Regions from separate parts of the Paracoccus sp. J55 genome, predicted to be linked through region 3. Evidence: riboswitches for the same ligand, from Rfam matches in the RefSeq annotation. Region 3 holds a riboswitch; each other region holds the start of a gene.
What was found. Region 3 has a riboswitch for cobalamin ahead of PARJ55_RS0117445 (ABC transporter substrate-binding protein). Riboswitches for the same ligand answer to the same signal wherever they lie in the genome.
Positions count from the first base shown of each region.

Region 1: another riboswitch for cobalamin. It lies ahead of PARJ55_RS0105505 (TonB-dependent siderophore receptor); the one in region 3 lies ahead of PARJ55_RS0117445 (ABC transporter substrate-binding protein).
Region 2: another riboswitch for cobalamin. It lies ahead of PARJ55_RS0117615 (TonB-dependent siderophore receptor); the one in region 3 lies ahead of PARJ55_RS0117445 (ABC transporter substrate-binding protein).

Region 1 covers NZ_AZVA01000004.1:48,881-58,635, reverse strand. Annotated here, with positions in the region: tRNA gene PARJ55_RS0105525 (tRNA-Glu) at 1-65, shown strand, start outside; gene PARJ55_RS0105520 (ABC transporter ATP-binding protein) at 430-1,185, opposite strand; gene PARJ55_RS0105515 (iron ABC transporter permease) at 1,188-2,186, opposite strand; gene PARJ55_RS0105510 (ABC transporter substrate-binding protein) at 2,183-3,034, opposite strand; gene PARJ55_RS0105505 (TonB-dependent siderophore receptor) at 3,028-4,932, opposite strand; cobalamin riboswitch at 5,067-5,281, opposite strand; gene PARJ55_RS0105500 (hypothetical protein) at 5,814-6,011, shown strand; tRNA gene PARJ55_RS0105495 (tRNA-Ser) at 6,410-6,497, opposite strand; gene PARJ55_RS0105490 (HAMP domain-containing sensor histidine kinase) at 6,622-7,962, opposite strand; gene PARJ55_RS0105485 (response regulator transcription factor) at 7,959-8,621, opposite strand; gene PARJ55_RS0105480 (hypothetical protein) at 8,646-9,035, opposite strand; gene PARJ55_RS0105475 (hypothetical protein) at 9,165-9,755, shown strand, end outside.
Region 2 covers NZ_AZVA01000034.1:1,373-11,127, forward strand. Annotated here, with positions in the region: gene PARJ55_RS0117600 (iron ABC transporter permease) at 1-543, opposite strand, end outside; gene PARJ55_RS0117605 (ABC transporter substrate-binding protein) at 540-1,424, opposite strand; gene PARJ55_RS0117610 (hypothetical protein) at 1,421-1,993, opposite strand; gene PARJ55_RS0117615 (TonB-dependent siderophore receptor) at 1,995-3,881, opposite strand; cobalamin riboswitch at 4,058-4,249, opposite strand; gene PARJ55_RS23055 (DedA family protein) at 4,506-5,084, shown strand; gene PARJ55_RS23060 (alpha/beta fold hydrolase) at 5,039-6,007, opposite strand; gene PARJ55_RS22440 (hypothetical protein) at 6,094-7,197, opposite strand; gene PARJ55_RS24100 (hypothetical protein) at 7,308-7,796, shown strand; gene PARJ55_RS0117635 (universal stress protein) at 7,843-8,256, shown strand; gene PARJ55_RS22445 (hypothetical protein) at 8,581-8,904, shown strand; gene PARJ55_RS0117645 (hypothetical protein) at 8,897-9,274, shown strand; gene PARJ55_RS24360 (hypothetical protein) at 9,282-9,452, shown strand; gene PARJ55_RS0117655 (APC family permease) at 9,454-9,755, shown strand, end outside.
Region 3 covers NZ_AZVA01000033.1:17,229-26,983, forward strand. Annotated here, with positions in the region: gene PARJ55_RS24870 (hypothetical protein) at 1-479, shown strand, start outside; gene PARJ55_RS0117425 (peptidoglycan -binding protein) at 469-1,860, shown strand; gene PARJ55_RS0117430 (pseudoazurin) at 2,013-2,438, opposite strand; gene PARJ55_RS0117435 (ABC transporter ATP-binding protein) at 2,449-3,210, opposite strand; gene PARJ55_RS0117440 (iron ABC transporter permease) at 3,207-4,256, opposite strand; gene PARJ55_RS0117445 (ABC transporter substrate-binding protein) at 4,253-5,266, opposite strand; cobalamin riboswitch at 5,414-5,606, opposite strand; gene PARJ55_RS0117450 (NYN domain-containing protein) at 5,755-6,309, opposite strand; gene folK (2-amino-4-hydroxy-6-hydroxymethyldihydropteridine diphosphokinase) at 6,322-6,915, shown strand; gene rpoZ (DNA-directed RNA polymerase subunit omega) at 6,985-7,341, shown strand; gene PARJ55_RS0117465 (bifunctional (p)ppGpp synthetase/guanosine-3',5'-bis(diphosphate) 3'-pyrophosphohydrolase) at 7,364-9,481, shown strand; gene PARJ55_RS0117470 (DUF2062 domain-containing protein) at 9,494-9,755, shown strand, end outside.

The DNA.
Region 1 (9,755 bases), on a different contig from region 3:
TCTATCGGTTAGGACGTCAGGTTTTCAACCTGAAAAGAGGGGTTCGACTCCCCTACGGGCTGCCATTTTCACGAACTCTTCCTTCCCCCGGCGGATCTTGCAAGACGTCCTTTGTCCCGGCCCGTCGGACGGATGGGGCTGCTTCGTGCCGGTTTCCTTCCCCGAGACCACGCCGGCGCTATGGCCTCTGCGCGATGAGCAGCATCCGGTCGGCAGGGAGGTTGCGCGACTCGTCAGCGCGGACATGCCTGCGCATCTGTCTTGGCGCTGCGGTCCTTCAGCCGCCGCAGCGTCGCGGTCGGGCGAGGGCCGCCATTCTGCCGGCCGGAAGGGGATGGCGGAATGGCACGGCGCGCGCTTCTGCAAGCCAAGCCTGGCGGTCCTGCGGTTGATATGCCGGCCGACCCGGATGGGCGGGCAACATGCCGGTCACCGTGCCTCTGACGGAATGGTGCCGAGCGGCTGGAACAGGATGCCGCCGGGGCCCTGCGCCAGATGGGCGGTGATGCCGAAGACGCGGGCGAGGTTTTCCGCCGTCAGCACCGTCCCGGGCGGGCCGTCGGCGGCGATCTTGCCCTGGTCCAGCATGACCAGCCGCGTGCAATGCCGCGCCGCCAGCCCCAGGTCGTGCAGTGAGGCCAGGACGGCATGGCCCTGGTCGGCAAGCCGGCGAAACAGCCGCATCACCTCGATCTGCGCCGCCGGGTCCAGCCCGGCGATCGGTTCATCGGCGATCAGCAGCGGTGTTTCCTGTGCCAGCGCGCGGGCGATCAGCGTGCGGGCCTGCTCGCCCCCCGACAGCTCGGTGGCGCGGCGGTGGCGCAGCGGGTCCAGATGCAGCGCGGCGATGGCGCGTTCGATGGCGGCGCGGTCGGCGCTGCCTGCGGAATGCGGATGGGCGATGCGGCCAAGCGCCACCAGCGCCTCGACCGGCATCGGCCAGGCGATCTCGCGGCCCTGCGGCATATAGGCGGCGGCGCGGGCGCGCTCGCGCACCGGCAGCGCGGCCAGCGAGCTGTGGCCCCGCGCCGGCAAGAGCCCCAGCGCCGCGCGCAAGAGCGTGGTCTTGCCGGCACCGTTCGGACCCAGCAGGCCGACGAACTCGCCGCCGCCAAGGCGCAGGTCGATGCCGTCCAGCACCGGACGGCCGGCGCGGTGCAGGGACAGGGCGCGCAGCTCCAGCATGGTCACAGCCCCTCGCGCCGGGTTTTCAGGATCAGGTGCAGGAAGAAGGGCGCGCCGACCAGCGCCGTCAGCACCCCAAGCTTCAGGTCGCGGCCCGGGGCAATCAGCCGCACGGCGATGTCGGCGGCCAGCACCGTGGCCGCGCCCCCCAGCGCCGCGGCGGGGACCAGCCGCGCCGGGCTGGCGCCGACGGCGCGGCGCAGCACATGCGGCACCACCAACCCGACGAAGCCCACGGTGCCCGCGACCGCCGTGGCGCTGCCGATCAGCGCGGCGATGCCCGCGACCAGCATCAGCCGCAGCCGCCCCAGATGCACGCCGCTGGAGGCCGCCGCATCCTCGCCCAGCGTCAGCGCCTGAAGCGCCCCGCGCGTGGGCCAGAGCACCGCGAAGCCCAAGCCCATGAACGGCGCCGCGATCCAGACATGCAGCATCGAGCGATCCGCCAGCGAGCCCATCATCCAGAACACGATCTCGTTGGCGGCGAAGGGATTGGGCGACAGGTTCAGCACCAGCGAGGTCCCGGCACCGGCCAGCGCCGAGATGGCGATGCCGGCCAGGATCAGCGCCAGCGTGCCGCCGCGCGGCCCGGCCAGCGCCAGCACCAGCAGCACCGACAGCGCCGCGCCCGCCAGCGCCGCCAGCGGCAGGCCCAGCGGAAAGGCCGCCGACAGCCCGGTCTGGATCGCCAGCACCGCCCCCAGCGCCGCCGAGGCGCTGGTGCCGATCAGCCCCGGCTCGGCCAGCGGGTTGCGCAAGAAGCCCTGCAGCACCGCGCCCGACATTCCCAGCGCCGCGCCGACCAGCAGGCCGAGAATGGCGCGGGGCAGCCGCAGCTCGCGCATGATCAGGGCAAGCGTCCCGTCGCCCCCGCCGAACAGCGCGGCGAGGCTCCGGCCCACGCCGATCCCGGCCGGGCCGGTCAGCAGCGATGCCAGAAACAGCACTGCCACCAGCGCCGAAAGCGCGGCGATCAGCAGCGGATAGCGCGGCCCGCTCATCGCGCCTCTCGCAGGGCCAGGCGCGCGGCGCGCAGCTGGGCCACGGCGCGCAGGATGAAGGGGGTGCCGCAGACCCAGTCGGGATCGGCCATGACCTCGGCGGGCCTGTCGGCGGTCAGCGCCTTCAGCGCCGGGTGGTCCAGCACCTCCTGCCCGCGGGCGTGGCCCGGGTAGCGGCGGCCCTCGACCAGCAGGTCGGGGTCGGAAAGCAGCAGGGTTTCCAGCGCCAGCACCCCGCCCGCGGGCAGGCCCAGCTCGTCCGCGACATTGTCGAAGCCGGCCAGCGCCACGATCTGACCGGCCAGGGTGGCCGAGCCAGAGCTGTAGCCGTTCACCGCGTAAAGCGCGGCGCGCGGGCGGGGGGCGGGCGGGGCATCGGCCAGCCGCGCCAGATCGGCGTCGAAACGCGCCAGCAGCGCCTCGGCCGCCGCCTCGCGGCCCAGCACCTCGCCCATGCGGCGGATATTGGCGCGGATGCCGGCAATGTCGGTCTCGACCGGGAAGACCTCGACCGGGACGTCCAGCCGCTGCAACAGCCGGATCGTCCCCGATGCGGTCCAGCCGCCGGCCAGCACCAGATCGGGCCGCATCAGGACGATCTCTTCGGCCAGGCCGTGATTGACGGGCAGGCGCGCGGCCTCCTCGGCCATGGCCGAGGCGGTCGGATCCCGCGCCAGATACGAGACCGAGACCAGTTGCCCCGGCGCCGCCAGCAGCATGGCCAGCTGGTCGGTGCAGAGGTTCATCGACAGCACCCGGCGCGGCGGATCGGCCGCGGCGGGCTGCAGGAAGCCGGGCAGGGCCAGGCCGGCCAGCAGGCAGGCGGCAAGGCCGAGCCGCCCTACCATTGCGCCGTCACCCCGGCATAGAGGGTGCGGCCCTGGCCGTAATAGCCCCAGGCCTCGGAATAGTCCCTGTCGAACAGGTTCACCACCCGGCCGGTCAGCCGGACATTTCCGGTCAGGTCATAGCCGGCGGCCAGGTTCACGGTCACGTAATCCGGCAGTTCGGTGGTGGGCGGGGTCCAGTTGCGGAACCATTCCGTGCCGTAGTTGCCCGCGACATAGCGCAGATCGGCGGTGACCGAGCCGCGGCCCTGCGCGAAGCCGGCCGTGGCACGCAGCCCCAGCAGGTGGCGGGGCTGGCCGGCGATGGGCTCGCCTTCCGCGGTCTGCGCATCGGCATAGGTATAGTTCGCGCCGAAGCGCAGCCGGTCGCTTGCCTGCAGATCCAGTTCCAGCTCGAACCCCTTGCGGGTGCTGGTGCCGGCGATGTTGGTCGAGGTTTCCCCGGCCCCGGCGATCATGTCCTCGACCTTGCTGGTGAACAGCGTGGCTCCCAACTGGCCCCTTCCGCCGGCAAAGCCCAGATCGGCGCCGATCTCATAGCCGCGGCTGGTCTCGGGCGAGAGGTCCGGGTTGCCGCGATAGGTGCCGGGCGTATAGCCGTAAAGCTCGAACATGGTGGGGTTGACGATGGCCTTGCCGGCGGCCGCGCGCAGGCGCAGGTCGCGGTCGGGCATTTGCCACGCGCCGGCGATGTTCCAGGTGGTGGCGTTGCGGAAATCCTCGTTGAAATCGCGCCGCAGGCCGGCCTGGATGCCGATCCCGTTGTCGAACCGGCCCTGATATTCCAGCGCGGCCGATCTCGTATCACGCTCATACCGGCCGCCCGGTGCGAAGGAGGCCTCGTAGATATCTCGTTTCTTCTGCAGCGCGACGTTCAGCTTCTGCGCCGAGTTGCGGGCATCGCCGCCATCAAGCGCCCATGTGCCGGTATATCTGAGATCCCGCAGCCGCGAGGCGTCGTCGTAGTCCGGCCGGCCGTCGTAGAAATGCGCGGTGGCCTGGTTGCTGCCCGAAAGGGCGAAGCGGTTCAGCAGCCGACCCCCCAGCGCCTCGGCTTCGAGCCAGAGCGAGCCGTAAGTCTCGTCCCGGTCGGCGGTCCATGGCTCGTCCCGCAGGTATTCGTCGGGCGAGGCGACGAAGGACACCGATTCGTCATAGCCGTATTCCTGCCAGCTGCGCCGCAGGGTGAAGCCGGCGGTCACCGCCTCGCTGATGTCGTAGGAGCCGCCGAGGGTCAGGCTGTCGCGCTCGTTGAACTCGGTATCGCCGCCCGGCGTGCGCGAGGCGTCCTCGCCATCGGTATGGCGCGTCGCGGCCGAGAGGCTGATCTGGCCGCGCGCGCCCATGGCGCGAAGATGGGCGCTGGCGGCGCGGGTGCCCTGACCGCCGATCTCGACCCCACCGCCATAGCTCAGCCCCGGGGCCGAGGCGCGGCGGGTGGTGATCGCGATCACCCCGGCGGCGGCATTGGCGCCGTAGATCGTCGATTGCGGGCCGCGCAGCACCTCGATGCGCTCGACATCCTCGGTCAGCAGGCCGCCGAACACATAGTCGCCGCTGCCGGGGGCATTGGCCTCGACCCCGTCGATCAGCACCAGCACGTGATTGGCTTCGCCGCCGCGGATGCGGACCTTGGTCAGGGTCTCGCCGGTCGAGGTCACGGCCAGGCCGGGCAGGTCGCGCAGCGCGTCCTGGACGGTGACGAAGCCGCGCTCTTGCAGATCCCCGGCGGTCAGGATGCTGTGGGCGCGGCCATAGGCGCTTTCGGCGACCGGCGACAGGCCGCCCGACAGGATCACGGGGTCGAGCATGACGGGCGCCTGGCTCTCCTGGCCCGTGGCGGCGGCCGGAAGGAGCAGGGCGGCGGCGGCCAGCAGGGAGACCGGGGTTCTGAACATTCCAAAGCCTTTCCAGCACGGGGCCCGGCCCCGCGATTTGCAGAACTGCCCTGCGGACAGGCCCGACAGCCCGGCCGCGGGACGGCGACTGTCACCTCTGCGGAACGGCCGCTTCCCGGGCGCGCCCCGCGCCGGAAATGGGTGATCGCTGCGGCAGGTCTCCTGGCTTGCGGATCGTTGCTCGGGCCGGCCTTCCCGGGGGTTGCCCAGTGGCGCCTGCGGCCTTCGCTCACCGCATACAGTTGCGGGGGCAGCCCCGGCCTTGCCCTGGCCGTCTTGCGGCCGGCGGGCGCACCGGTGTTCCCTTTTCATCCGGCATGGCGCCGGAACCGTAGCGGCCTTGCATTGCCGCAGGGCGCCGCGGGCTGTCAAGCGCCAATCCGGTGCCGCCGCGCGGCCGCGACAATCCGCCGGGTGGAACCGGCCGCTGAAGCGCGCCGCGGGGGCAAGGACGCTTTGGTGCCGGAGGGATCGGTGCCCCTCTGCCTGCTGCGGGATGGAACCGGCGGAACCCGCCCGCCTGCGGCGCGGGAAGGCGCCGCCTGCCGGAAAAGGGGGCCGGAATCGGGAAGCCGCCGCGGGTTCCGCGCCGGCCCGAGAACCTCGCCACCGCCGGAGGGCGCGGCCGGGGCGCCGGCCGCGGATGGCACGGGCGCGCCGTCCATTCCTGAGCGTTTTCCACGGGACGCAAAATCCGAACCCGACAGTTCGCATCAGGAAAATGTCACCGAGGAATTCTGTCAACTATATGTTTTTGCTAGATTATTTATTGACCTTCCGCGAATCCCTCTCTATATCCGGCTCAAGGTCGCCAGCCAGCGGAAAGCCAGCCAGCCACCACAGGACCCAGCCAGCCAGCCAGCCAGCCAGGAGAAACAAACATGGCAAAGACCGCTTGCAACGCCTGCGCGTTCTATGAGGATCACGTCGCCAACTCCGCCAGCACGCTTTCGGATTCCGGCCTGTGCCGCGCCAACCCGCCGGTCACCCAGAAGGATGCGGATACCAGGGGCTATTGGCCGGTCGTCAAGTCGAACGACTGGTGCGGACAGTTCGCCACCAGCTTCGCGGCCGAGTGAAGCGTCGCCACCGACGCTGCAAGGCAGCCTCCGGGCTGCCTTTGGCGTTTCGGGGTCGTGCACCCGGCCCCGTCCATCTCGGCACGGCAGGCCGGATCGGCGGCGTCGGTCAGATTCGCTGGCTGAAGGTGGGGATGGGCGTGACGCGCCGCACGGTGATGAACTGGATCGCAGCCGGGCAGATCGAAAGCAGCCGGCACGGGCAACCGTCCTGGTGCGCTCACGGCCCTGCGACAGATCGCGGGCGGGGCAGGGGCTAGCTCTGATCCATTCCAGCGCGTGGCGCATCCGCATCACTCACGACCGCACTCGGCAGCAGCCAACCGCAGAGATAAAGGCGGGCATGATGGCGGGTATGCCGCTTGATAGCGATTTTTCTTATAAATATCAATTGATTGTGGCGGATGGAGTGGGATTCGAACCCACGGAACCTTTCGATTCGCTGGTTTTCAAGACCAGTGCCTTAAACCACTCGGCCATCCATCCGCATCAAGCCCCCAGGCCGGCGCTCCTGCCGGGCAAGGCATGGCAACGGCTTGCCGCTTGCGACGTTCACAGACCCGACATGAAACCGGAAGTCAAGCCTGCGCGTCGGCCCGGATGCGGCGTGCTAGCGCGCCCCCTTCGGCAAAGCCGGAATGCCCGGCAGGCACAGGGCCGCGCAAAGCCCGCCCAGGGCCGAACGCTCAAGCGCCAGCCTGCCGCCGTGCAACGCCGCAAGGTCGGCGACGATGGCTAGGCCGAGCCCGCTGCCGGGCGGGCCGGCCTCGTCCAGACGGGCGCCGCGGGTCAGGGCCCGCGCGTGATCCGCATCCGACATGCCGGGCCCGTCATCCTCGATCAGCAGGCGCAGCCGCTCGCCCTCGGAAAGGGCGGTGATGCGGACCCGGCGCGAGGCCCATTTCACCGCGTTCTCGACCAGGTTGCCGATCATCTCCTCAAGATCCTGCCGCTCGCCGGCGAAGGCGGGGTCCGCTTCGGCCCGGATCTCGACCTGCAAGCCCGCCTCGCGGATCGGGCCGCCCAGCACCAGCAGGATGTCCCGGATCACCGGGACGACCGGAGTATGCTGGCCCAGCAGGCGCGGCGCGGCCGAACTGCGGGCACGGCGCAGATGCCAGCCGATCTGCCGGTCCATGCGCGCGATCAGCGCATGGCCGGGATGATCGGCCGGCAGGGCATTGTCCAGCGCCGCCAGCGGCGTCTTGAGCGAATGCGCCAGGTTGCCGACATGCTCGCGCGAGCGGGCGAGGACGGCGCGGTTCTGTTCCAGCAGCCCGTTGATCTCGGCGGCCACGGGGCGCAGCTCGGCCACGCCGGGCAGGGGCAGCGCCTCGGCCCGGCCGGCGCGGATGTCGCGGAGGTCGCGGCCGAGCCGGTCGAGACTGCGCAGCCCCGCCGCCACCTGCAGAAGGCTGGCCAGCGCCAGCGCCAGCCCCAGCACGGCGAGCGAGACCGCCAGCGGCCGGCGCAGCCGCGCCATGGCGGCGTCGATCTCGGCCCGCGGCGCGGTGACGGTCACGGCCAGCGCCGAGGCGGAATCGGGCAGGGTGAAGGCGTGGCGCGCCACCCGCAACGGCTCGCCCGCGGGGCCAAGGCCGGGGCCGCCCTGAAAATCCGCCTCGGGCGGGTTCAGCACATTGTCGAAGAGCGAGGGCGATTTCGCCACCACCTGGCCGTCCTGGGTCAATTGCCAGAACCAGCCCGAAAGCGGCATCTCGAATCGTGGATCGGCGGGCGCGGGACCGGCCGCCAGCCGGCCGTCGGCGCCGATCGTGGCGCCCGCGATCAGCGCGTCGGCCACCGCCTCGGTCTCGGCGTCGAAGCGGCCGGTGATGAAATCCTCGAGGATCGCGGCGATGGCCAGATAGCCCGCGACCAGTGCCACCCCGGTCAGCAGCGCCGCCAGCCCGATCAGCCGGGCGCGGATCGAATCGCGCGGCAGGATCAAGCGTCGGTCCTCAGCACATAGCCCTCGCCGCGCCGGGTCTCGATCAGCCCGTCGCCGATCTTCCTGCGCAGCCGGCCGATCACCACCTCGATGGACTTGAAGTCGCGGTCGGCGGCGGAATCGTAGAGGTGATCCGACAGCTCGCTGCGGCTGACCACGCGGTTCTGGTGATGGATCAGATAGGCGAGGATGCGGGTCTCGAATGCGGTCAGCTTCAGCGCCAGCCCGTTGCGGGTGATGACCCCCAGCTGGGTGTCGAGCCGCAGCGGCCCGGCCTTGATCACCGCCTGCGCATGGCCGGCGGCGCGGCGCACCAGGGTCTGGGCGCGGATCACCACCTCTTCCAGCCGGAAGGGCTTCACCGCGTAATCGTCCGCGCCGGCGCGGAACCCCGCCACCTTGTCGGTCCAGTCGCCGCGCGCGGTCAGGATCAGCACCGGCATGGTCACGCCGCCCTCGCGCCAGCGGGTCAGCACCTCGATGCCGGGCAGGCCGGGCAGGCCGAGGTCGAGAATCGCCAGGTCATAGGTCTCGGTCGAGCCGAGGAACTCGCCCTGCGTGCCGTCGGCGGCGATGTCGCAGGCAAAGCCGCCGTCGCGCATGGCGGCGGCCAGCTGCGAGGACAGCGTCGGGTCATCCTCGACGATCAGGCATTTCATGGCAGGCATTTCATGGCAGGCACTTCATGGTTTCGGACCCTTCCGGCGGGCATCGGTCAGCCCGGCCCCCGCCACTTCCAGGAAATCGCCGCGATGCGCGTCCAGCCGGATCAGCAGCACGTCGCGTTTCGGCGTCAGCAGGCGCAGCTCGTGCACCAGCACCACGCCGCGGGCGCGCTCCTCGGGGCGGGGCGGCACGATGCGCGCGGCGATCAGCCGGCCGCGGAACCGTTCGGCGACGATCTCGGCGGCGCGGTGCAGCGGCAGGATGCGGAGATCGCGCCGCTCCAGGCTTTCGAACTCGGGCGCCCAGTCCTCGGGCCATGGCGGGCCGCGGTCGTGGCGCTCCTCGGCAAGCGCCGGCAGGGCCAGCACGGCGGCAAGGGGCAGGGACAGGATGCGCATACGGTTCATCGCCCCTATCTAATGGGCGAAATCCAAACGAAAGCCAAACGGGTCGTTGGCATTCGGTTGGTCGGGCGGCGGCTATCAACCGATTCGTCCGGGGCCGCTGAAGATGCCCCGAGAAGGAAGGAACCAGAGATGAGCAGAACATTCTCGACCTCGATCGCGCTTTCGGCGCTGCTGGCCGTGCTGTCGGCGCCGGTGCTTGCGCAGGAGACGCCGCCGGCGGCACCGCCCGCCGCCGAGGCGCAGGCCCCGGTGGCCCTGCCGCAGGCGCTGCAGGATGCGGGGCTTGGCGACGTGACCAGCAAGCGCGGACCGCGCGGCAGCACAAGGATCGAGGGCAAGCTGGCCGACGGCACGCAGATCGATGCCATGCTGGACGCCGAAGGCCAGCTGCGCGGCCTGCGCGCCCGTGGCGAGGCCGCCCTGCCGCAGGCGCTGATCGATCAGCTCGTGCCGCAAGCCGTGCGCGACAGCGCGGTCTTCGGCGAGTTGGGCACCCTGCAGGCGGTGTTCTCGGGCGAGCGCGGCGTGATGCTGGCGGGCCGGGACGGCGACAAGAACAAGGTCCGCGCCGCCTTTGCCCAGGACGGCACGCTGCTGCGCTTTGGCCGCGGCGATGCCGATCGCGGCGAACGGCATGGCAAGCGCCATGACGACCGGCGGGACAAGGGCTTCCATCACCGCGGCCATGACCGGCGCGAGGGTCATCGCGACCGGCACCAG
Region 2 (9,755 bases), on a different contig from region 3:
CCAGAAGGCGATCTCGCTGATGGCCCAGGGGTTGCTGGACAGGTTCATCACCAGCGAGATCAGCGCGATCGACAGCCCGCCTATCGCCACCCCGGTCAGCAGCAAGGTCAGCTTGGCAGCGCCACGCACGGCCAGAGCCCACAGGATCGTCGTCGCCGCCAGTGCCCCGGCCATCCCGGACAGCGGCAGGGTCCATGAACTGGTCGCGGCCAGCCCGAAATAGATGACCAGAACCGCGCCGAAGGCCGCAGCCGAGCTGACGCCCACCACCCCCGGCTCGGCCAGGGGGTTTTGCAGCAACCCCTGCAACGCGGCGCCCGACAGTCCCAAGGATCCGCCGATCAGCAGCGCCAGCGCGGTGCGGGGCAGGCGCAGATCCTGCACGATGGTCACGGTCTTGGGGTCTGCAAGACCGGCAAGGCCCCGCAGCACCTCGCCCACCGGGATGGGCGTATAGCCAAGGACAAGCGAGATGACGACCAGCACGCAGCAGGTCAGAAGCAGCGCCATATTCAGCGCCAGCTGCGGAACCGGGCGGATCATCGGAACGCGTCCTCCAGCCGGACCCGCTCGCCGGCGAGAAGCGTGACGGCTTGCGAGATCACCGGATGGTCGCAGGGCCAGAGCTTGCCCGGGACCGGCAGGACCACGCCCTGTTCGGCAGCCCGCCGCAGGACGGGATTGCGCCCCAGCCCGGCGTTTCGCGCCGGCGGTTGCGTGTCGAAATAGGAAACCACGAAAGCCCCGGGCGGGGTCATCACGATCTGCTCAAGCGGGATGCCGCCCCAGCCTGCGGGACCGGTCCTGCGCTGCATGTTCCGGTATCCGGCAGCGGAAAGCGCCGCATCCACGATGGTGCCGGCACCCGCGCCGCCGCCGTCGGGGCGATAATAGGCCACCACTGGCCCGTCCCTGCCGGGGTCGGCGGCGGCCGCGAGGTCGTGCAGGAACGCCGCGCGCAGCGCCTTGCCGCGCTCGGGCTGACCCAGCCGCTTTCCGACCTGCGGGATCTTGTCCGCCAGTTCCTGCAGGTCCGAAGTCGCCCCGAGATCGAGTTCGGCGATCCCGAAGCGCCCCAGAACCCTGCGCATCTGGGTCGAGCTGCCCTGGCCCGTCACCACCAGGCCGGCATCGCCCGCGATCAGCTCCTCCAGGCTGCCGCGGTTCCGGGGCAGACCGGCCGCCTCTCCGGCATAGGGGGAGGACGGGCCCGCCGCATCCCGCGACAGGCTGAGGATCTGGTCGCGATCGGCCAGCGCCAGCACCCACATATCCCCGCATAGCGCCGTCGAGGCGACGCGCGGTTTCGCGGCAGGTGTCGCAGGGGGCAGGGATTGCCCGCCCCCCGCCCCCACATGTGCCGCGGCGATCCCGAGCGACAGCAGGGCCGCAAGGCCCGCTGCCAGGGCGGCGATGGGTTTCATCCCCTGTAGCCCTTGCTCATCCGGTCCGCTGCGCCGTCCTCGATGCCGATATAGGTGCGGCGAACGTGGTCCCATGTCGCCAGCCGCTCCCAGTCCGGCTGGTCGGCCAGCTGGTCGTCGGCGGTGATGAAAGGGTTGGGAAAGAAGAGGCTCAGCATCTGCTCGCCCTTGCCGTTATCCATGCGGAATCCCCACGAGCGGGGATGCCCGTCGGGATCGAGGCTGCGGAAGAACTCGGCCTTGCCCGGACGACGATGGGCGACCAGCGCCTCGCCGCCCTGCTTCACGGCGCCTTCGTTGCGGCCGATGCACAGATGAAAATGCCCCTGAAGCCCGTAGAACACCGTCAGATAGCCGTCATGCAGCGAAATGCGCTGCGGCTTGGACGGTGGCCGCAATTCATAGGCGGCCCCCTCGACGATGGGACCGAAAGAGAGCCCCTGCCAATGATTGTCGAAGATGTCGGTCAGGAAGTCTTGCAGCCAGTCCTGATCCAGCGGTGCGGGCCAGCGATGTTCCGTCGCGCGCCCTTCGGCATTCACGGTCGTTTCCATGGTCAGCTTCGTCATGTCAGTTCCCCTGCAGGCTCAGGCGGATGCCGGCGAACAAGCTGCGGTCGTTGGTGTTGTAACCCCAGCTGGTCTGGTATTGCTTGTCCAAGACGTTCTCGATCCGGCCATAGAGTTCGGCCCGCTCATCCAGACGATAGCTGGCCAGCAGGTCGGTCACGCCATAGCCGCCAATCTCCTGCCCATAGCCGCTGACCGCGCCCAGGCCGTTGCGGCTGGCATAGCGCAGGCGCGCGCCCACCGACCAGTCGCCGGGGCGATAGCTGACGGTCAGCGCACCGGAGTTCTTGGGCTGGCCGCGCCACTGGCCGGTTTCGTCATTATGGGACAGAACCCAGGTGTGGTTGTGCTGGATCAGCAGGTCTTGCAGGATTTCGGCCTGCCAGGACAGCTCGATGCCTTTCTCGCGCGTGCGGCCGGCCATGTAATAGCCATAGCTGCCGTCCTCGCGCAGGCCCCAGGCGATCTTGTCCTCGACCCGGTTCTGGAAATAGGTCGCGCCCAGTTCCAGCCCGGCATCCGGCCAATAGACATCCGCGCCGATGTCCCAGCCGCGGCTGCGCTGTGCCGTAAGGTCGGGATTGCCATAGGTCGGATCGTAAAGCTGATAAAGCCCCGGCGCCTTTGCACCGGTGCCATAGCTGGCCCGCAGCTTCACATCCGCCGCGCCGCTGGCGGAAAGCAGATAGGCCCCGGTCAGCCGCCATGTGTTGAAGGTGCCGAACTGATCATTGTCGTCGCGGCGCAGCGCGGCGGTCAGGGTCAGATGGTCGTCGGGACGCCAGGCCGCCTCGGTAAAGAGCGCGGTGGTGGCGTTGCTGGCGATGAAGCTGCCGGTATAATTGGTGATCTGGAGGGTTTCTTCCTTCTCGCGCGTGACGCCGCCCACAAGCGACCATGGCTCGGCCGGCTTCCAGGTCACGTCGTAGCCATAGCGGGTCAGCATGCCGTCGTAGACATCGCCCTCGGGCCGCGAAAAGCCGGTATGATAGGTTCGCCGGGCATTGTAGCGGCCCCAGCTGAGCGTCTGCCGCAGGGTCCGGTCGGCGCTTTCATGGAGGATGCGCGCGCCCAGGTTCCATTCGTCCTTTTCGACCGTATCGCTGCCGTCACTGGGCGGCGAATCGTATTCGTGCCACGTATCGCTGCGCAGGCCCGTGAGTTCGGCCCGCAACTGCGGCGCGATCTGCCAGCCCAGTGCCGTGCCGATCCCGTTGCCGCGATGGGCGTCGTCGTCCATGGGGCCGGGAACCGGGCTGGTGCGCGGATCGGCCTGCGACGGGCCGTCGTAATGCGTGGAAAAGCCGCTGACCCGGGCGTCGAGATCGCCCCTTTTCCACAGCAGGGTCGCGGTGGCCCGGCGCCAGCCGTCCGGACCAAGCTCCAATCCGCTGGACAGCCGCCAGCCGTCCTGGACCGGGCGCCTGGTGATGATGTTGACAACGCCGCCGATCGCGTCCGATCCGTAAAGCGAGGACTGGTTGCCGCGCAGCACCTCGATCCGGTCGATGCCCTCGACATCCAGATGGTCGAACTGGAACGCCGTCTCGGTCGAGGACGGATCGCCAAGCCGGACCCCGTCCATCAGGACAAGCACCTGGCCGTTATCCGATCCCCGGATGCTGATGCTGGTCCAGGCACCGGGACGGTCCTGCGAGACCTGAACCCCCGGCACGTCCCGCAGCAGGTCGGTGATGCGCTTCGCCTGTTCGCGGCGGGCGCGCTCCTCGGTCACGACGGTGACGGCGCTGCCGATGGCGCGTTCAGGCAGGTCGGCGCGCGAGGCGGTGACGACGATGGTATCCAGCGTCACCGCGTCCTCGGCGGTGGCAGGCGGGACGGCAAGGGTTGTGCCCAACAGCACGGGAATGATATGGCGGACCTTCATTTCGGCACTTATCCTCGTTCAACGGGAAGGGAAGCCGGATACGAAGGCATCGCCGCGACGGTTCTTCCGCCGCGCGCGCGAGTTCAGATTCTATCGGTCGCATCGCACATACCGCTGCCTTCGATCCACATGGGTCACCGCAGCGGAAATCCGCACCCTCGGCTTGTCCCGGCCGCGGGATGGGCGACAGCGACGGCAGGTCTCCTGGCTTCCGGTTCCTTGCGAGTTCCGCGCCTTCCCCCGCCCTGGGGCAGAGTGGCATATGCGGGTCGCTCCCGGTTACAGTTGCGGGCACAGCTGCGGCATCGGTTTCCCTCACCGCATTCCCTTTTCACCCCTTGCGGGGCACCGTCGGCGACCGGATAGCACAAGGGAGTTGTCAAATAAACAGATTAGATGGGCAGTATCTGCTTTTTCCCGCCTGATGGCAGTGCGCTTGATATCGCGGCAAGATCGATGAGGAGATCGACGTCACCCCGGGGGGCCGAGTGCCTCTGGGCATCGCGCGATCTGGATGCGTTCGGCGCCATGCGTGTCGCCGGCGCAAGCCTTGCGGCTTGCGTTTGCGGGTGGGTGTCCTTAGCTTGATCTGTCCCGCCCCTCGCCCCAAGGAGACTCCGCGCGGTGGAAGCCCTTATCGAACAATATCTGGGCAATCCGCTGATATTGGCCTTGCTGCTGTTTCTTGCGAATTTTGTCATGGAAGAAGGGGCGATCATCGCCGGCGCGGCACTGGCCGCCGCAGGAGAGATCGGCACCGGACTGGCCCTGGTGGCGCTGGTAACCGGGAATATCATCAGCGACTGGGCCCTTTACGGGATCGGCGCACTGGCCGGAAGCAACCGTCTCGTCCGGCGCTGGGTGGACGGCAAGATGCTGGAGCGGGGACGGCGGCTGCTGGATCGCGGCGTCCTGCCGGCGGCGCTGCTGGCACGGCTGTTGCCTCCGGTCTTCATGGCCAGCGGTTTCCTGCGCGTCGATTTTCGCCGTTTCGCAATCGTGAACGGCGTGGTCGCGGCAGTATATACGGCGGCGCTGTTCTTCGGGGCGTTCGGCCTCAACCTGGTCCTGTTCGATCTGCTGGGCAACTGGGCCTGGCCGGTCATGGTTGGGCTGGTGATCGGCGCGGTCTGGCTGAGCCACCGCTTCACGGTCTATTATTTCGCCTCGGACAAGGACGAGGGGGGGCGCTCGGGCGACTGAGACGACGACTTTCCGTCCCCGATGACGCAAGCCAGAGCTGCGCGCAGCAAGTCGGCATGCGTCCAGGGCAGGAAATGGTCGGCCTCTTCGATCAGGATCAGCCGCGGGCCGGGACTGCCGGGCAAATGCACCTGCAGGAAGGCCACGTTTTCAGGCGGCACTAACGTATCGGCCAGCCCCTGGACGATGGTGACGGGGGCAGTGACACGCGCCAGGTCGGGGGTCAGCTCCTCAAGCCCGGGCCGAAGATTCATCAACTCGGCATTGGCGTTGGCCAGTTCCGTGGGCAGAAGTCCGGCAAAGAAATCAAGCGCCGCCAGTTGCTGCAGGGGATGGGTTTCCTCCAGCTCCGGATCGGCGGCGCCGCCGATCAGCAAAACCCCCGCAACCCGGTCGGGATAGTCGGCGGCAAGCCGCAACGCAACCGGGCCGCCATAGGAATAGCCGACCAATACCGCGGCTCCGGTCCCGCCCGCCGTCAGGAGCGGGGCGACGGCGGCGGCCTGACCGGCCAGATCGGGCTCGGGCTTTTCCCCGCTGGCGCCGAAGCCGGGACGGTCCACGGCCATGTGATATTGCCCGACCGGAACGTCCAGCAGGAAGCGGTCCCATTCCTCGGCGGTGCCGGGGCTGCCATGCAGGAAAATCACCCGCCGCCCGCCGGGTTGGCCCGCCGCCAGATAGCCCAGTTGGGCCTGCCCGTCCCCGCGCGCCAGCCGCATTTGCCGGACCGTGCGGCCCTGTTCCCCGGGCCAGGCGTCGTCGGGTTCCAGCCCGATGCCGGTGATCGCCGAGAACTGTTCGCGCAACGGCTGGAACGGCTCAAGCACGAAACCCAGCGCCCCTTCGGCCAGCGTCTGTTCCGGCGCGGGGATCACGATGGTTTGGCCGGGGGGCGGACAGATGGGCAGATCGGGAATCATGCAAGGCTCCTTTGCGGAGGACTGAAGCCGCCGCACCGCTCGACGGCGGGATTGTCTCGCCCGGCGCGCAGCTGCGCAAGGGATGTTCACGAGCTTTGGGGATAGACGCGCCGCAGCGCCTCCTGTTGTCGCTGCAACCGGATCATGGCGCGCAGGCCGACGGGCCGCGCCCCGCGCCTTCGCATGGCATCGCCGATGGCGAAAAGCCAGCGATACTGTTTCCACAACGCACCGTATGCCTGCCGCAGCGTGCTGCCGCCGGCCCAGAAATGCAGCATCTCGGCACCGGCGCCGTTCAGCTCCAATATCCTGAAATCGCGGGCCGCACCCAGGTCCTCGACGCTGCGGAAGCGGATGTCGAAGCGCCCGAAATGAAAATCCGGTATCTCGCGCGAGATCTCGTCGATCAGCGATTCCAGCTGCGGCGTCACCAGCGATTGCGCGTCGCGATAGACCGCGCCGAGCCTTGCGCTGCGGGCATTGGTCAGGACGTGGAAGGCGCCGGGGCCGGGCACCGTCTCCCAGCTTTCGGGATGGCGGTCGCGATAGATGGCGCTGTTCGGACGCAGGACCTTGTCGGCCCGGACCAGCTGGGCCACGCTGCGGCAACCGTCACCGATCACATGGGGCGGATAGACGAAGGCCATCGAGACGATGCGTCCCCGCACCTGGTCGGGATGGCGCAGATAGAAGATCCCCGCCTCGCCGGGCAAGTCGACCAGTTCCTGCAACAGGATGACGGTGCCCGGAGGCTGCACCGACAGATAATCCGCCAGATCCCCGGCCCGCTGGATCAGCCTGACTCCCCAGCCCTGATAGCCGCGGTCGGGTTTGGCGACGACCGGGAAATCCAGCCCGGCCTCGGCCATCGCGGCCAGGGCGCAATCCACGGGGGCCTCGGTTCCGGGATCGCAACGAAGGCGGGCAAAACGGGCCAGCCGCGCCCTGCCCTGCGACCCGAACAGGTCCAGCCCCTGCGATTTGCTTTCGCCCCACAGGCCCCCCGCCTCCATCGCGGGATTGGCGGCGCTGGGAAGCGTCAGGCTGCGGTAACGGATCGCCAGCGCCAGCCACATCAGCGCGGGAACCACATAGAACAGCCGTTCGGGGATGTGGCGCTTGAAGGCGGGATAACGCTCTCCCTCCGGCGGACGGAACTGGAGAGAGGCGGCTTGAGGCGTGCAGGTCAATGGTTCGGGTCGTCCTTTTCCGGGGTCGCGGATGGTGCTCCGGGCAGGGCCGAGCCATCTTTGCCGGCGATGCGGCCCGGCTTCCGACGCGCCATCCGGAAGAAGCGACCATGGCGCAATATAGCCCGAAGGTCCAGATTTCGATGATCAGCGATCAAGCGCTACGCCGGTTGCGGGGCTTTGCGCGCTGCGGCGAAACCGGCCAGCGCGAACCGCATTTCGAGGTGCTGTCGGCCAATGCGCTGGCCTCTGGTCACAGCGGCGATGTGCCGCCGATCTTTGCCCATCTGGATATCCGGGACAGCATGCGGTTTGGAGTTCGTCCCGCCCTGCGCTCACCCGATCCGTCGTCCTCGATTCCCCTGTTTTACCCGCAGCCTGGGCGCATCCATCCTGATCGTCTTCTGCATATAACCGCAAGATCAACGGACCCTAACCCCAGGACGACCGTTCCGTTTTTGCTTGCCGTTTCGCGGGTTGGCCGATCCGGACGTGGGCCCGCGGGGCGGCGGCAATCGCCCGGCCGCTGCAAATCGACGGAACCGGCTTGCAGGAATTATGGCCCTTCCTTCAAAAACTCCTTGGCAAGTCACAGGTAAAAATGGGAGCCTCCCGCCTTGTGGATTTAAGAAGGGAGGAAATCCGATGATCCAGAAGATCCTTTGTCCAACCGACGGGACCGATCATTCCGATATTGCCGTCGCTTACGCTGCACAGCTGGCTGCGAAATGCGGCGCGTCGCTGACCATATGCGTGGTGAATATCGCCCATGGCGGTGCGCGTGGCCCGGTCATCCATCATTGGACCAATCAGGAAATGACCGACAAGCTCGAGCGCGCCCGCACCCTCGCGCTCGAGAACGGCGTCGCCGAGGTGAAGCAGGTCGACATCGTCAACCGCGAAGCCGCCGCGGGAATCGTGACCTATGCCGAGCACAACGCCTATGACCAGATCGTTGTCGGAACCGGTGACAAGCGTGGATTGTCGCGACTGATGCTGGGCTCTGTCGCGGCCGATGTCATGGCACGCGCGCATTGCACCGTCACCGTCGCCCGGTGATTCGCCGCGACTGACGATCGCCCGCATGGGAAAATCCTGTCGCGCGGACCGGGCGCCGGTTTGCGCGACCGTGAAACCAATTGCTTGATATATCAATGTAATTCATGGATCCCAAGGCGACGACCAAGCGCGCTTTGCGCTTGGCACGCACGGCCTTGACCGGCGTTCCCTCGGCCAAAAATCTCTCTCCGCTGAAGAAGAAACTTGACAGAATGTCGCAGGATGCCTTTCCTGTAGAGAAAAAAGCTTTCGAGCGCAGAAAGAATCGCGCTACGGCCCACGCGGACGACTTATCAAAAATCGGGCCTCAGGGAGGAATGCAACGTGTCGAATCTGACGAAACGGATCGAAACCATGCATCGGCGCGACATCGCCGTGGCATTGGCCTTTGTGCTGGGACTTTGGTTTGCGATCATCTTCGTGGCGATCGGGACCTGGTCGCTGGCGCCGTCGGCGGCAGCGCGGACGGTGCTGCTGATCGGCGGGGCGGTGGTGCTGCTGTTCAATTCGGCAGCCATCATGGCGATGCTGCGCCACTATCGCGAGGACCGGGACTTCATGTACGGGCTGGATATCCAGTTCCTCGACGAAGCCCGAGAGGCCAGGGAAGCCAGGCGCTATGAGGAAAGGGTCCTGCGTCATGGCTAAATACAATGCCCCCGTCCAAGGCAAGATCGGCCAGATCATCGACGTGATCGTCCTGCTGATCATGGCCATTGGCGCGTTGTATATTCCCTTGTGGCTTGGTCTCGCGGGGTCCGCGAAAAACCCGCAGACCCTCGAAAATCCGACATGGGAGGCGCTGGCCCAAAACCCGGCCATGGTTGAGCAATGGCATAAACTCGGCTATTCCGACCCGAGCCTTGCCGCCGAAATGATCACCGCGCGTTTCGACTACAGTTTCTCGATCGGCGCATTGCTGGCGATGATCGTTGTCGTCGTGGGTTATTACGCAATCCTGCTGCGGTTTTCGGAAAACGAATATCGCGACGTGATCGCCGAAAAATTCGGAGAATGAGGGCATCATGGATCTTTGGGATTATCTGGAATATGCGGCCTGGGGCGCCTCGGCGGTGTTCGGCCTGGTCATCGTCCTGGACTGGATCCGCACCGACAGCACCTATAGCGAGGAGTTCCTGACCTCCTCCCGCGAGGGGGAGCTGGAAGCCCTGACCGAAGAACAGCATCGGGGGTGACATGGAACAGGTGCATAAAACCGAACATGTCGGCCTGGCCCGCGTGCTTGGCCCCGCCCATGTCTGGGCGCTTGGCGTGGGGATCGTTCTGGTCGGCGAGTACATGGGCTGGAACTTCGCGGTCGGCAAGGGCGGCGCCTATGCCGCGCTGATGGCCTGCTGGTTCGCCGGCATCCTCTATACCTGCGTGGCGATGATCGATTCAGAAGTGACCTCGACCGTCGCCGCCGCCGGCGGGCAATATACCCAGGCCAAGCATATCGTCGGGCCGCTCATGGCCTTCAACGTCGGGCTCTATCTCGT
Region 3 (9,755 bases):
CAATCGCCGGGCTGGCCGAGCCGCGCCACGATCCGGCGCTTGCGGCGGCGCTGGAACGGGTCGCCGAGGGCCAGGCCCGGCTTGCGGCCCTGGCCGAGACGCCGCAGCCGTCCTTCGACGGCGCCGCTTTGGCCGAGGCGCTGGAACGGCTGGCCGAAGGGCAGGCCCGGCTGGTCGCGCTGGCCGAGGCACCGGCGCCCGCGCTGGACGGCCCGCGGCTGGTCCGGGCGCTGGAGCGGCTGGCCGAGGGACAGGACCGCATCCTCGATCTTGGCGCGCAGCGGCCGGGTCAGGCCCATGCCGCGATTTCGGGCGACGATCCCGAGGCGCGAATGCGGCTGCGCTCGATCGACGTGCAACTGGGCCGGCTGGTCGAGGAAGCCGCCAGCGGCCGCGACGGGCTGATCTCGGAGCTGCGCGAGGACATGGCGGCGCTGACCCGGGCGATCCGCAACCTGGAGCGCGGCGATGGGACTTAGCCGGGGCAGCGGCAACCGCTTTTCGGCGACGATCTGGCCGGGCTTCGTCGATGCGATGACCGCGCTTCTGATGGTCATGATGTTCGTGCTGACCATCTTCCTGCTGGTGCAATCGGTGCTGCGCGACCAGATCACCACCCAGGACAGCGAGCTCGACCAGCTCGGCCGGCAGGTGGCGCAGCTGTCGGACGCGCTGTCCAGCTCGCAGGCCCGCGCCGCCACGCTGGACCGCGACCTGACGGCCGAGCGCGAGCGGCTGCGCCGTTCCGAGCAGGCGGTGGCCGCCGCCCGGGCCGAGATCGACGCCCAGACCGAGGCGGCGCGGCTGGCCGCCGCCCGGCGCGAGGCGCTGGAGGCGCTGGTCGGCGACCTGCGCCGCCGCAATGCCGAGACCCGGCAGCAGCTGGACGAGACCGAAGCCGCCCGCCTGGCCGACGCCGCCGCCGCCGAGGCGCTGCGCGAGCGGCTGGCGAGATCCGACGCCGAGCTCGACGCCGCCACGCTGGAGCTCGAGGCAGCGCGCAAACAGGCCGAGGAGACGCTGACCCTGCTTGCCGCCGCCGAGGCGGCCAAGAAGGAGCTGGGCGAGCAGGCCGAGGCCCAGGCCAGCGAGGCCGAGAAGCAGGCCGGGCTGCTGGCGCTGGCGCGGCAGAAGATTTCCGAGCAGGAGGCGCTTTCCGCCGAGGACCAGCGCCGCGTCGCGCTGCTCAACCGGCAGGTGGCGCAGCTCAACGACCAGCTGGGCAGCCTGCGCGCGGTGCTGGACGCCGCGGGCGAGGAACGCCGCGAGGCCGACCTGCGCGCCGAGGATCTGGGCCGGCAGCTCAACGTCGCCCTGCTGCGCGCCGCCGAAGAGGAGCGCAAGCGCCGCGCGCTGGAGGAGGAGGCGCGCAGCAAGGCCGAGGCCGAGGCCCGGGATCTGGCGCGCTATCGCTCGGAATTCTTCGGCCGGCTGTCGCAGATCCTGGAAGGGCGCGAGGGCGTGCGCGTCGTGGGCGACCGCTTCGTGTTTTCCTCGGAAGTGCTGTTCGCGCCGGGCGAGGCGACGCTGTCGCCCGGCGGCCGAGAGCAGATCGCGCGGGTCGCCGACATGCTGAAGCAGATCTCGGGCGATATCCCGCCGGAGATCGACTGGATGATCCGCGTCGACGGCCATACCGACGACCAGCCGCTGTCCGGGCTGGGGCGCTATCGCGACAATTGGGAACTGAGCCAGGCGCGGGCGCTGGCCGTGGTGCGCTACATGGTGGACCAGCTGGGCTTTCCGGCCACCCGCCTTGCCCCGGCCGGCTTTGCCGATACCCGGCCGGTGGCGGCGGGCGACACGGCCCAGGCCCGGGCCCAGAACCGCCGCATCGAGCTGAAGCTAACCGAACGCTAGGACGCGCGGCATCGCGCAAGCCGCATGGGACGGCAGTCCCGGCAGGTCCGCCGACGGGATCGCCAAGGCCCCTTGCCGCCGCAGAACCGGGGACAGCGGGGCCCCCTTTGCAATCGGAGGCCCGGCGCCGGGGCCGCGGCGCTCCGGCCGGCTCAGTCCGGGGAACCGTGACGGGCGAGGATCTCCTCGAAGCGCGTTCTGGCGCGGGCCGGGACGGCGGCGGGGATCTCGGGCGCGGCCGCCTCGCCGACCCGGATCAGCATGACCATGCCCATGGCGTAATGCGGGCTGCATTTGATGCCGTAGATGCCGGGCACGGTCAGCGTGACCTCGAATTCCTTGTTGAGGCCGCTCTTGAAGGGCTCGGCCCCGGCGGGGATCATCTCGTCGATGGTCGCGGCGTTATGGCCGGGCTGGGTCGGCAGGAAGCGGACCGTGTCGCCGGGCGCGACCACCAGATGGTCCGGCTCGTAGACCATCGGGCCGGTTTCGTTGCGGTTCAGCATCCTGACCTCGTGGATCTCGGCGAGGGCAGGGGCGGCGGTCAGCAGGAGCAGGGCGAGGCTGCGGGAAACCATGGGCGTCCTTTCAGGTGATCGAGAAGGTCAGGATGTCCGGCCCGCCGGCCGGATCGGGCACCCGCCGGACGCGGATGCCGAAGACGCGCGCGACCAGATCGGGCCGCAGCACCTCGGGGGGCGGGCCGCAGGCGACCAGCCGGCCGCCGTCCAGCATCGCGACGCGGTCGCAGCCCATGGCCTGGTTGAGGTCGTGCAGCGCGATGACGGTGGTGATGGGCAGCTGCCGGATGAAGCCCAGGATCGCCAGCTGGTGGTGGATGTCCAGATGGTTGGTCGGCTCGTCGAGCAGCAGCAGTCCCGGCTCCTGCGCCAGGGCGCGGGCGATGTGCAGCCGCTGGCGCTCGCCGCCCGACAGGGTGGCCCAGCTGCGATCCGCCAGCGCGCTCATTTCCACCGCGTCGAGCGCGCGGGCGACCTGCCGCTCGTCCCGCTCGCTCCAGGGTGCGAGCGCCGAGAGCCAGGGGGTGCGGCCCAGCTCGACGGCGGCGCGGGCGGTCAGGCGTTCGGCGGTGTCGGCCTGCTGCTCGACCAGCGCGATGCGCTGCGCGATCCCGCGACGCGACAGCCGGGCAAGAGGCTGACCCTCAAGCCGGATGGCGCCCCGGTCCGGGCGGACCAGCCCGGCCAGCAGCCGCAGCAGCGTCGACTTGCCCGAACCGTTCGGCCCGACCAGCGCCAGCGTCTCGCCGGGCGTCACCTCCAGCGAGACGTCGCGGATGATCTCGCGCCCGCGCAGGGCGAGGGACAGGGATTGCGCCGAAAGCCTCATCGCATCTGGCCCCGGCTGCGGATCAGGATCAGCGCGAAGGCCGGGGCGCCGATCAGTGCGGTGACGACGCCGATGGGCAGGACCTGGCCCCTGATGATGACGCGCGACAGGATGTCGGCGCCGATCAGGAAGACCGCGCCGATCAGCGCCGCGGCCGGGATCAGCCGGCCGTGGCGGACGCCGACCAGGAAGCGCGCCGCATGCGGGATCACCAGCCCGACGAAGCCGATCGAGCCCAGGATCGACACCATGACCGCCGTCACCAGCGCCGCGGCCAGGATCAGCACCGCCCGGACCCGCCGCACCGGCACGCCCAGCGAGGCGGCGCTGTCGGCCCCGAAGGCGAAGGCGTCCAGCCCGCGCGCATGCAGCTGGCAGATCAGCCAGCCCATGACGGCGACCGGCACGGCCAGCTGCACCTCGGGCCAGCGCACGCCGCTGAGATTGCCCATCAGCCAGAACATGATGCCGCGCGCCTGGTCGGCATTCGCCGATTTCGCGATGACGAAGGCGGTCAGGGCGTTGAAGAGCTGCGAGCCGGCGATGCCCGCCAGCACGATCTGCGCCGCGCCGCCGCGTCCGGCGTCGGCGCCGGCGGCCCGGGCCAGCGCCGCCACCAGCCCGAAGGCGATCAGCGCCCCCATGAAGGCGCCGAGCGACATCGAGAGCAGCCCCGCCCCGAGCCCGGCGATGGTCACCGCCACCGCCCCGGTCGAGGCCCCGGCCGAGATGCCGAGGATATAGGGATCGGCCAGGGCGTTGCGCAGCAGCGCCTGCAGCACCACGCCCGAGACGGCCAGCCCCGCGCCGCAGGCGGCGGCGACCAGCGCGCGGGGCACGCGATAGCTCCAGACGATGCCCTGATCCAGCGGGTCGAGCGCATGGCCCGCCTGCCACAGCCGGTTGGCCAGCACCTTCAGCACCAGATCCGGGGCGATGCGGGTCTCGCCGATCATCGCCCCGGCCAGCACCGCCGCCGCCAGCACCGCCAGCGCCAGAAGCGCGGCGACAAGCGCCCTGCGCGGTCCGGCCGCGGCCGGCGTCATTGCGGCAGGCCGTAGGATTTCAGCGCCGCCGCCAGCTCTTCCAGCCCGTCGATCACCCGGATCGTCGCGTCCATGGCGCCGGCATCCATGACGACGATGCGGCCGGCCTTCACCGCGTCCATCTGGCTGGCCACCGGGTCAGATTTCAGGAAGGCGAGCTTCTTCTCGACGTCGTCGGCCTCGAAGCGGCGGCGGTCCATCCGGGCCACCACGATCACCGTGGGATTGGCCCTGGCGATGGTCTCCCAGCCGACGGTCGGCCATTCCTCGTCCGATTCCACGATGTTCCGCAATCCCAGCGTCTCCATCATGTAGCCCGGCGCACCCTTGCGGCCGGCGACATAGGGATCGATGTCCATCTCGGCCGAGGAGAACCAGAACACCGCCGATCCGTCCTTGAGCCCCAGCGCCCTGGCCTCGGCCTCGGCCGTCTCCTCGCGCGCCTTCAGGTCTGCGACCAGCGCGGCGCCCCGGTCCTGCACGTCGAAGATCGCCGCCAGTTCCTCGATGCCCTGGTAGAGGCTCGCGGTCGAGAACATCGCCAGCCGCGTGCCGTCAAGCCCGACCGTGTTGTCCTTGCCGACGCAATCGGCCGGCATGACATAGGTCGGGATGCCGAGCTCGTGGAACTGCTCGCGGGTGGCGACGATGCCCTGCGGGCCGACATGCCATTCATATTGCACCGCGACCAGCCCCGGCTTCTTGGCCACCACGCTTTCGAAGCTGGGATCGTTGTCGGCCAGCCGTGCGACCTTGGCGTCGATGTCCCGGAACTGCGGCAGCACCTCGCTGAACCAGACCGAGGTGCCGGCGACCTTGTCGCCGAGGCCGAGCGCGTAAAGCACCTCGGTCGCGGCCTGGCCGACGCTTACCGCCGAGGCCGGCGCGGCGTCGAATTCCAGCGTCTGGCCGCAGTTCTCGACCGTCAGCGGATAGCCGGTCGCGCCGGCATGGGCGGCGAATGCGGCAAGGGACAGGGAAAGGCCGATCAGGCCCGAACGCAGGAACATGCTCCGTCTCCATCTGGTTGGGACCAGGGGCCGGAGGCGGCGCAACGTTGGGCTTGGCGGACCGCGTCCTGCCCGCAAGGCGGGGCAGGCGGCATGGGACCGCGTCTGGCTGTCGTCATCTCACCCTCCCCGGACAACCCCGCCCGGTGTGAACGTCAAGGCGCCGGCAGGTCTCCTGACTGGCGGGTCTCTGCCTGTCCTGGCCTTCCCGGGTCGAGGACCCAGTGACGTGATCGGACGCGGCTCGCCGCCTACAGTTGCGGGGGCAGTTCCGGTTGGCGCAGGGATGCGCCGCGGATTCCCTCTTGGCCCTTTCGGGACCGGCAAGGGGGCGTATCGCCGAAACGCGGCCGCCTGGCAAGCCGGATATGGCCAAGCCTGTCAGGAAGCGGTGGATGATCGGGGAAAGAAAGACCCTTGGCCCGCCGCGGCGGGGGAAGGGAAAGGCGCCGGCCCGCCGGGACGGGGTCTTCGGCGGCGCCGGGGGTTCAGGCGTCCTGCTGCGGGGCGCTTTCGCGGGGCGGGCGACCGATGATGTCGCGCAGCGCGTCCAGTTCGATGAAATTGTCGGCCTGGCGGCGCAACTCGTCGGCGATCATCGGCGGCTGGCTGCGCATGGTCGAGACCACCGAGACCCGCACGCCCTGGCGCTGCAGCGCCTCGACCAGCGGCCGGAAATCGCCGTCGCCCGAGAACAGCACCGCATGGTCCAGCCGCGGCGCCAGCTCCATGGCGTTGATGACCAGCTCGACATCCATGTTGCCCTTGACCTTGCGGCGGCCCAGAGCGTCGGTATATTCACGCGCGGGTTTCGTCACCATGGAATAGCCGTTGTAATGCAGCCAGTCGACCAGCGGACGGATCGGTGAGTAATCCTCGTTCTCCAGCAGGGCCGTATAGTAATAGGCGCGGATCAGCTTGCCGCGCCGCTCGAATTCCTGCCGCAAGAGCTTGTAGTCGATATCGAAGCCAAGCGCCTTCGCGGCAGCATAAAGATTCGACCCGTCGATGAACAACGCCAGCCGATCATCCTTGTAAAACACGATTCCCCCAAGATGTCTCTTTACCAAAGTCAGAAGGCGAACTTAGTCCTGGTGGCGCTGGGTGCAAACCTGCCTAGTTCGGCAGGTATCCCATCGGACAGCTTGCGTTTCGCGCTGGATAAGCTTTTGAAATTACCTGCGGTTGTGCCGCTTGCCGTCAGCCGATTCTGGTCCACCCCGGCGGTGCCGGCCGGTTCCGGTCCCGATTATGTGAACGCTGCGGTTTCACTTTCCTGCGCGCTGCCGCCCGATCAACTCCTGCGCGAGCTGCACGCGATCGAGGCGGCGCTGGGACGCCGCCGCGACGGGCCGCGCTGGCAGGCGCGGGGGCTGGACCTGGACCTGCTGGCGCATGGCGATCTGGTGCTGCCCGACGCGGATGCGCAGGACCGTTGGCGCAGCCTGCCGCCCGAGGAACAGCCGCGCCACACGCCCGAGCAGCTGATCCTGCCGCATCCGCGGCTGCAGGACCGCGGCTTCGTGCTGGCGCCCCTGGCCGAGATCGCGCCCGGCTGGGTGCATCCGCGCCTTGGGCTCAGCGTGGCGCAGATGCTGGCGGCGCTGCCGCCCGAGGCCATGGCCGGGATGCGGCCGGCAAGTGCTTGACATTTCCGTTTCGCGCACCCAAATATCCGGCTTCGCCCTGCACCCCGATTCCAGCTGATAAGGTGACCGATGGCCCGCGTTACAGTCGAAGATTGCGTCGACAAGGTTCCGAACCGTTTTGACCTGGTGATGCTGGCGGCCCATCGCGCGCGTGAAATCGCGGCGGGGAGCCCGCTGACCGTCGACCGCGACAATGACAAGAATCCCGTGGTCTCGCTGCGCGAGATCGCCGACGAGACCCAGCCCGTGGACGAACTGCGCGAGCGCATGATCGAGGCCCAGCAGACCCAGATCGAGGTCGACGAGCCCGAGGAGGACGCGATGGCGCTGCTTCTGGGCGCCGAGATCGACCGTCCGAAGCCCGCCGACGAGGAATCCGAGGAGCGCATGCTGCGCATGATGCTGGAAGCGCAAGGCAGGAACTGAGTCCAAAGGTCTTCGGCTGAACATGATCGACGTCGAAGACCTCATCGCGCTTATCCGCAATTACAACCCGCGCACCAATGCCGAGCTGATCCGCGACGCCTACGAATACGGGCGTCGCATGCATGAGGGGCAGTTCCGCCATTCGGGCGAGCCCTATTTCACCCATCCCGTCGCGGTCGCCGCCATCCTGACCGAGATGCGGCTGGACGATGCCACCATCGTCACCGCCCTGCTGCACGACACGATCGAGGACACGCGTTCGACCTGGGCCGAGGTGGCGCAGATCTTCGGGCGCGAGATCGCCGATCTGGTCGATGGGGTCACCAAGCTGACCAATCTGCAGCTTTCGGGCGCGCATTCCAAGCAGGCCGAGAATTTCCGCAAGCTTTTCATGGCCATGTCGCGCGATCTTCGCGTGATCCTGGTCAAGCTGGCCGACCGTCTGCACAACATGCGGACCATCAAGTCCATGCGCCCGGAAAAGCAGCTGCAGAAGGCGCGCGAGACCATGGACATCTATGCGCCGCTGGCCGGCCGCATGGGCATGCAATGGATGCGCGAGGAGCTTGAGGACCTGGCCTTCAAGGTCATCAACCCCGAGGCGCGCAACTCGATCATCCGCCGCTTTGTCAGCCTGCAGCGCGAATCCGGCGACGTGATTCCCAAGATCACCGCCGACATCCGCGCCGAGCTTGAACGCGAGGGGATCGAGGCCGATGTCTACGGCCGCGCCAAGCGGCCCTTCAGCATCTGGCGCAAGATGCAGGAAAAGCAGCTTTCCTTCTCGCGCCTGTCGGACATCTACGGCTTCCGCATCATCACCCGGACCGAGGCCGACTGCTATCGCACCCTGGGCGTCATCCATCACCGCTGGCGCGCCGTGCCCGGCCGGTTCAAGGATTACATCAGCCAGCCCAAGGCGAACGGCTACCGCTCGATCCACACCACCGTCTCGGGCCGCGACGGAAAGCGGGTCGAGGTGCAGATCCGCACCCGGCAGATGCACGAGGTGGCCGAGGCGGGCGTGGCCGCGCATTGGGCCTATCGCGACGGGGTGCGCACGGCGAACCCCTTTGCCATCGATCCGGGCGAATGGATCGCCAGCCTGACCGAGCGTTTCGGCGAAGAGGACCACGACGAATTCCTCGAGCATGTGAAGCTTGAGATGTATTCCGACCAGGTGTTCTGCTTCTCGCCCAAGGGCGACGTGATCCCGCTGCCGAAAGGCGCGACGCCGCTGGATTTCGCCTATGCCATCCATACCCGGCTGGGCAGTTCCTGCGTGGGCGCGAAGGTGGACGGCATCCGCGTGCCGCTGTGGACGCGGCTCAAGAACGGCCAGTCGGTCGAGATCATCGCCGCCTCCGGCCAGCGGCCGCAGGCGACCTGGCTCGACATCGTCGTCACCGGCCGCGCCAAGGCCGCCATCCGCCGCTCGCTGCGGCAGGAGGACCGGACGCGCTTCATCCGGCTGGGTTCGGAACTGGTGCGGGTGGCCTTCGAGCATGTCGGGCGCAAGGTCAGCGACAAGGCGCTGCGCATCGCGGCCAAGACCATGGCGCTGCCCGATACGGACGAGCTGCTGGCCCGCATCGGCAGCGCCGAGATCTCGGCCCATGACGTGCTGACCACGCTTTATCCCGAACTGGCCCAGAAGCGCAGCGAGATCGACGCCAAGCGCGCCGTCGCCGGGCTGGAGGCCGATCAGGAATTCACCCGCGCGCCCTGCTGCAATCCCCTGCCGGGCGAGCGCATCGTCGGCATCACCTATCGCGGCAAGGGGGTGGTGATCCATGCCATCGACTGCCCGGTGCTGGCCGAGTTCGAGGACAGCCCGGAACGCTGGGTCGACCTGCACTGGCGCGAGGGCCAGCACCCGGCGGCCTATTCGACCATGCTGTCCTTGACCATCCGCCACGATGCCGGGGTGCTGGGCCGGATCTGCACGCTGATCGGCGCGCAGGGGGCGAATATCTCGGATCTGGAATTCGTCGATCGCAAGCCGGATTTCTACCGGCTGCGCGTCGAGATCGAGCTGCGCGACCGCGAGCACATGCACACGCTGCTGACCGCGCTCGAGGCCGAAAGCGACGTGGCGCAGGTCTCGCGCATCCGGGACCCTTCGGCCCATATGAGCTGAGGTCGGCCCGGCATGTTCAAGAGACGCAAGCCGCTCAGCTATGCCCAGATGTGGACCGAGATGTTCTATCCGCGCTCGGGCTGGAAGCGGGCCTCGAAATATGTGCTGCACCGGCTGCGCCGCCTGCCGGACCAGCCGCATCGGGTGGCGCGGGGCTGGGCCTGCGGCATCTTCATCTCGTTCACGCCCTTCTTCGGCTTCCATTTCATGGGCGCGGCGGCGCTGGCCTGGCTGATCCGCGGCAATATCCTGGCGGCGCTCTTGGGCACCTTCG